2 regions of the Bradyrhizobium sp. CCGUVB1N3 genome follow, and region 2 is predicted to be linked to the other one. Evidence: riboswitches for the same ligand, from Rfam matches in the RefSeq annotation. Region 2 holds a riboswitch; the other holds the start of a gene.
What was found. Region 2 has a riboswitch for S-adenosylmethionine ahead of NLM33_RS22840 (homoserine O-acetyltransferase). Riboswitches for the same ligand answer to the same signal wherever they lie in the genome.
Positions count from the first base shown of each region.

Region 1: linked by a shared signal. The riboswitch ahead of NLM33_RS32440 (O-succinylhomoserine sulfhydrylase) and the one ahead of NLM33_RS22840 (homoserine O-acetyltransferase) in region 2 are both predicted to bind S-adenosylmethionine.

Region 1 covers NZ_JANADR010000001.1:6,817,153-6,820,556, reverse strand. The annotation lists gene NLM33_RS32450 (hypothetical protein) at 1-233, opposite strand, end outside; gene NLM33_RS32445 (2'-deoxycytidine 5'-triphosphate deaminase) at 435-1,571, opposite strand; SAM riboswitch at 1,651-1,730, shown strand; gene NLM33_RS32440 (O-succinylhomoserine sulfhydrylase) at 1,801-2,997, shown strand; gene NLM33_RS32435 (SGNH/GDSL hydrolase family protein) at 3,117-3,404, opposite strand, start outside.
Region 2 covers NZ_JANADR010000001.1:4,789,238-4,792,641, reverse strand. The annotation lists gene hisC (histidinol-phosphate transaminase) at 1-272, opposite strand, end outside; gene NLM33_RS22845 (chorismate mutase) at 302-1,162, opposite strand; SAM riboswitch at 1,355-1,434, shown strand; gene NLM33_RS22840 (homoserine O-acetyltransferase) at 1,525-2,724, shown strand; gene metW (methionine biosynthesis protein MetW) at 2,726-3,388, shown strand.

The DNA of each region.
Region 1 (3,404 bases), 2.0 Mb from region 2:
GCCGCGACCGCCGGCGGCAGATGACGGAGCCCGAGCTTGTCGAGCCCAGGCAGGAAGCGCTCGTGCTGCTGGCGGCGAAACACGCGGAAGACGAATTCAGCCGCATCCGCCGTGCCGCGCCGCGTCACCACGGTGAGGATCAGGCCGGTGAAATAGGCGTGATAGAGATCGGCGATGGCGCGCCAGCGTTGCCACTGGGCTTGCTGTTCGGCGGTGTCCGCTGCGGTGCCCATGTTCGCTCCCCGGCTTGTTGTTATCGTTGAAGCCGCAACACTTTACCCTGTCGTCCCGGGCAAGCGAAGCGCGACCCGGCACCCACAACCACAGGGAGCGGTTGTGGCGCGAAGCTCTCAACCCAGTGTCTTCGCCAAACCACTCCCTGGGGTTATGGGTCCTGGCCTTCGCCAGGACGACACCGGAGAGTGGGCTAGCGGCTACACCCGGAAATGCTTGCTCAGCTTCAGGCCCTGCGCCTGGTAGTTCGAGCCGATGCGCTGGCCGTACATGGCGTCGGGCCGCGCCAGCATCTTCTCGTAGACGAGGCGGCCGACGATCTGGCCGTGCTCGAGGATGAAGGGCACTTCGCGCGAGCGCACCTCGAGCACGGCGCGGGCGCCTTGCCCGCCGGCGCCGGCATAGCCGAAGCCGGGATCGAAGAAGCCGGCATAATGCACGCGGAATTCGCCGACCAGGGGATCGAACGGCACCATCTCCGCGGCGTAGTCCGGTGGCACCTGCACCGCTTCCTTGGAGGCGAGGATGTAGAACTCGCCGGGATCGAGGATGAGGCTGCCGTCAGGACGCGCCGAGATCGGCTCCCAGAAATCCTCGACCGCGTAGCCGGCGCGGCGATCGACATCGACGACGCCGGTGTGGCGCTTGGCGCGATAGCCGACGAAGCCGCCGCCCTTCTCGCCGGAGAGATCGACGGAGACGGCGACGCCGCCGGTGAGATCGGCCTCGTCGATATCGACGAGGCGCTCGGTCGCATGCAGCGCCTCGAGCTGGTCGATGTTGAGGATGGCATCGCCGGTGCGGAAGCGCACCTGGGACAGGCGCGAGCCCTCGCTCACCAGCACCGGAAACGTTTTTGGGCTGATCTCGGCGTAGAGCGGGCCGTGATAGCCGGCGCCGATCATGTCGAAGCGGCGGGTGCCGTCGGCGATCACGCGGGTGAAGACGTCGAGCCGGCCGGTCGAGCTTTTCGGATTGGCGGCCGCGACGATCTCCGGCGGCAGCGCGAGGCTCTCGAGCAGCGGCACGATGTAGACGCAATTGGTCTCCAGCACCGCGCCGTCGGCGAGGCTGAACTCGTGCAGCTTCAACTCGTCGATGCGCTCCGCGACGGTGGCGCCGGGCCCGGGCAGGAAGCTCGCGCGCACGCGGTAGGCGATGTCGCCGAGGCGCAAATCGAGGCTCGCCGGCTGGATCTGGCTCTCGACGAAGTCGTAGGCGGGCAGGATCAGCCCGCCATCCGCCATCGCCGCGATCATGCGGTCGGGCAGGATACCATTGGCGTCGGCGGCGACCGTGAACGTCAACCGGTGGTCCTCATCTCGGGTCAAACGCATCCAAAAATGCGGAAAAACGAACGTTTTACCGCTATCCGATGGATGCCTTGACGAAAAGGGCATGGCGGAATATGAGCATGACTTATCCCGTGGTGATTTGAGCCGGCCGGCTTGCAGCCACGTTAAATAAATCGCTAAACAGGCCGGGGACCTCTGTGATCCCGGCCAGTGGAGATATCCAGGCCGGTTTTTTTGTGACCATTTTCGAACTGGTCACGTTGGAGGTCCTATGTCGAAGTCCCCGGCGTCCGCCGCGCAATACCGTCCCGAAACCCGCCTGGTCCATTCCGGCACCCTGCGCTCGCAATATGGCGAGACGTCCGAGGCGCTGTTCCTCACGCAAGGCTACGTCTACGCGAGCGCCGAGGAATGCGAGGCGCGATTCAAGGGCGAGGATCCCGGCTTCATCTATTCGCGCTATTCCAACCCGACGATCGCGATGTTCGAGCAGCGCATGATCGAACTCGAGGGCGCCGAAGCCGCCCGCTCGGCAGCAACCGGCATGGCGGCGGTGACGACCGCGATCCTGGCGCCCTTGAAGGCTGGCGATCATGTGGTGGCCTCGCGGGCGCTGTTCGGCTCGTGCCTCTACGTGGTGCAGGATCTGCTGCCGCGCTACGGCATCGAGACCACGCTGGTCGACGGTCTCGATCTCGACCAGTGGCAGCGCGCGGTCAAGCCGAACACCAAGACGTTCTTCCTGGAAAGCCCGACCAATCCGACGCTCGACGTGCTCGACATTCCCGCCATCGCCGAGATCGCGCACAAGGGCGGCGCGCGACTCGTCGTCGACAACGTGTTCGCAACGCCGATCTGGCAGAGCCCGCTCGCGCTCGGCGCCGATGTCGTCGTCTACTCCGCGACCAAGCATATCGACGGCCAGGGCCGCTGCCTCGGCGGCATCATCCTGTCGTCGGAATCCTTCATCGCCGAGCACATCCATAACTTCATGCGCCAGACCGGGCCGTCGATCTCGCCGTTCAACGCCTGGGTTTTGCTCAAGGGGCTGGAGACGCTCGGCGTGCGCGTGCGTGCGCAGACCGACACCGCGGCCCGCGTCGCCGAGGTGCTCGCGAGCCATCCCAAGATCTCACGGCTGATCTATCCCGGCCGCGCCGATCATCCGCAGGCGGCGCTGGTGAAGAAGCAGATGCGCGGCGGCTCGACGCTGGTCGGCTTCGAGGTCAAGGGCGGCAAGCAGGCCGCGTTCCGCGTGCTCAATGCGCTGAGGCTCGCCAAGATTTCCAACAATCTCGGTGACGCCAAGAGCCTGGTGACGCATCCGGCAACCACGACGCATCAGCGCCTGAAGCCGGAAGACCGCGCCGCACTCGGCATCAGCGAGGGCTTTATCCGCTTCTCCGCAGGGCTCGAGCACGCCGATGATCTGATCGAGGATCTCACCGCGGCGCTGGAGAAGGCGTAGCCACGTACTCAAAATCGTAGGGTGGGCAAAGCGCAGCGTGCCCACCATTCACGATCTCACTGCCGATAGATGGTGGGCACGGCGCGCGAAGAGCGCGCCCTTGCCCACCCTACAAGAGCTCACATCGGCCGGTAGGTGCGCACGTTCGCAGGTACGTTGACGCCGAGCTTGATCTGGCCGACGGAGCGGATGATGTCGTCGCCGAGGAGCTGCGCGAAGCAGGCGTAGCCCCAATCATTCATGTGCAGGCCGTCGGAGATCACGAAGCTCTCGACCGGAATGTCCTGCTTCTCGTGCCAGTCGCGCATCACCTCGAAGCGCGGGAAGATACCGACGTGGCGGAGCTCCGCGACGCGGCCGAGCAGCTTCACCATCTTGCCGGCGCTCTCGGGGCGCTCGGTGACGCG
Region 2 (3,404 bases):
TCGTCCGAGCCGGCGCCGCAGATGATGCGGTCGGGATCGAGGCCATAGGTGCGGCCGATCGCTTCGCGCAGCACGCGCGAGGTGCCTTCCGGATAGTCCTCCAGATGCGTCGCCACATGCGTGAAGGCCTCGATCGCCTTCGGCGAGGGCCCGAACGGCGTCTCGTTCGCCGACAGCTTGAACACCTTGCGGCCCGGCTCCGGCACCGGGCTCTTGCCGGGCGTGTAGGGCGCAATATCGAGAATGCCGGGATTCGGCACGGGGCGGGACATCGTCTACTCCGGAAAGGATGCGGGTGGCCTTAAGCCTTCACATCAGATTTGGCCGACCCGTTCGGGGGCACCGTATAGCGTGTTGCGTGGCCGCCGACGAGAGCCGACGAGCGGACCGAGGCGCCGGCCCGGATCAGGGCGATTTTGATCTTCTCGAAGCCGATGCCGGTCTCCGACACCAACAGCGCAGCGCCGTCGAAGGCGGTATCGGGCACCGCGACGATGTCGGCCAGCGGCGCCAGCGCCCTCGCCGTGTCGGCGTTCCAGCCAGACACGCGCACGCTCCAGGTCTGGACCTCCGTGACCATGGCGTCGTCGGCAACCCGCGAGATCACGAAGACGGGCAGCGCGGCCGGATGGTCGGCGCGCTCGAGGAACGGCAGCCGCGCGATGATTTTCGGCGCGCCCTCGGCCTCGAGTTCGCTCCACCATGGCGTGCGGCTCGAGATCGCCGAGACCAGAGCCAAATCACCCTTCGATTTCGCCAGCGCCTCGACGGCGGCCTGTGCGCTGAAATGCGGCACATAGGGCGTGGTGAAGCCGAAATGAAATCGCGCCGAATCCCGCATCGCGGACTCGCCGACCGAGACGTCGGCATGCACCGAGAACGGCGCCTGCACATAAGTGAAGGTCGAGATGATGACGCGCCAGATGCTCTCGATGGTGTCGAGCGGCAGGATGCCGCGATGGCGCTCGACGAGGCGGCGCATCATGCTGGCCTCGCGCGCCGGCCGGAAAGCCGAGCCGACCTCCTGCGTCTGCTTCGCCTGAATCAGGCGATCGATGATGTCGCCGCGCTGCATCAAAAGGCGATGCACGTCCTCGTCGATCGCATCGATCTCCTTGCGCAATTCCTGCAACGACGGTGGCGCGGGCGGACGCTGGGACATATCTGTCAGTCTGTCAGGGGCTCGTGAAAGGCGGATCGGCTGAGCCGGATCCGCGGGCACTATGGGTCTTGATTAGGCAGGATGGACGCCGAAAGCAAAGAGAAATGACGGTCATTTGGCCTGACTTCGCAAGGCCTCATTTGGTTAACCCGCGGCCTCGGCTTGACGAAAACCGCTTAAGCCACTAACTTTTGCCTGTTCCGTGGTCATTTGAGCCGGCCGGCTTGCAGCCACGTTAAAAAACTCGCTAAACAGGCCGGGGACGCATCCGATCCCGGCCGAACCTATCGTTCAGGCCGGGTTTTTCATGGCCTGATGTCAGCGGCGGCTTGAGAGCCGTCGCCAACGAGGTCGATGGTCAGATGGTTGCCGTCACGTCAGTACCGAGCCCCGCGATCGCCGAAGAGCGCTCGCACGAGGCAGATCATCCGAGCTCCGAGGTTGCGTATTTCGGCGCCGAGCAGCCGTTGTCGCTCGATTGCGGTATCGACCTCAGCCCGTTCCAGATCGCCTACCAGACCTATGGCGAGCTCAATGCCGAGCGTTCCAACGCCGTGCTGATCTGCCATGCGCTGACCGGCGACCAGCATGTCGCGAATGTGCACCCCGTCACCGGCAAGCCCGGATGGTGGGAGACCTTGGTTGGGCCCGGCCGACCCCTTGATCCTCAACACTACTTCATCATCTGCGCCAACGTGATCGGCGGCTGCATGGGCTCGACGGGACCCGCCTCGCTCAATCCGGCGACGGGCAAGGTGTGGGGCCTGGATTTTCCCATCATCACCATCCCCGACATGGTGCGCGCGCAGGCGATGCTGATCGATCGCCTCGGCATCGACACGCTGTTTGCGGCGGTCGGCGGCTCGATGGGCGGCATGCAGGTGCTGCAATGGACCGCGGCCTATCCCGAGCGCGTGTTCTCCGCGCTCGCGATCGCCTGCTCGACGCGGCACTCCGCGCAGAACATCGCCTTCCACGAGCTCGGCCGCCAGGCCGTGATGGCCGATCCCGACTGGCAGAACGGTCGCTATACCGATCACGGCATCCATCCGCATCGCGGGCTCGCGGTGGCGCGGATGGCTGCGCACATCACCTATCTCTCGGATGCAGCGCTGCACCGCAAGTTCGGCCGGCGCATGCAGGACCGCGAGCTGCCGACGTTTTCGTTCGATGCCGATTTCCAGGTCGAGAGCTATCTGCGCTACCAGGGCTCGTCCTTCGTCGAGCGTTTCGATGCCAACAGCTATCTCTATCTGACGCGGGCGATGGATTATTTCGACATCGCCGGCGACCATGACGGCGTGCTGGCGAAGGCGTTCGCCGGCGTCAAGACACGCTTCTGCGTGGTGTCCTTCACCAGCGACTGGCTGTTCCCGACCGCGGAATCGCGCGCGCTGGTGCACGCGCTCAACGCGTCGAGCGCGCGGGTGTCGTTCGCCGAGATCGAGACCGATCGCGGCCACGACGCCTTCCTGCTCGACGTCCCCGAATTCTTCGATATCTCCCGCGCCTTCCTGCAATCGGCAGGCAAGGCGCGCGGGCTCAACGGCAAAGGCGGCTAGAATGTCCGTGCAGGAAGTTCTGCCACTCGACGGCCTTGCGGCTGAGCAGGGAGGTCACTACCGCGCCGATCATCTGCTGGTCGCGGAGATGGTCAGGCGCGGCTCGAAAGTGCTCGACGTCGGCTGCGGCGACGGCGATCTGCTTCAGCTTCTGGAGACCCGCGGCATCGACGGCCGCGGCATCGAGCTGTCGCGCGAGGGCGTCAACCGCTGCGTCGCCAAGGGCCTTGCGGTGGTGCAGGGCGATGCCGACACCGACCTCATCAACTATCCCGACGACGCCTTCGACTACGTCATCCTGTCGCAGACGCTCCAGGCGACGCGGCAGCCGAAGGTGGTGCTGGAAAATCTTCTGCGCATTGGCCACCGCGCCATCGTGTCGTTCCCGAACTTCGGCTACTGGAAGATGCGCTTGCAGCTCCTGATCGGCGGCCACATGCCGCGCACGGAGAATCTGCCGGCGACCTGGTACGACACCGCCAATATCCATTTCTGCACCATCAAGGATTTCGTCCAGCTCTGCGACGAGATCGGCGTCAAGATGGAGCGCGCCGAAGCGCTCGATCTCTACGGCCGCCCGCTGCGGCTGCGATTGCCATGGTGGGTGTGGAATCTGTTCGGCGAGCAGGGCGTGTTTCTGCTGAGCCGCGGCGGCGGGAAGTGACGCCTCTGGCGTCATT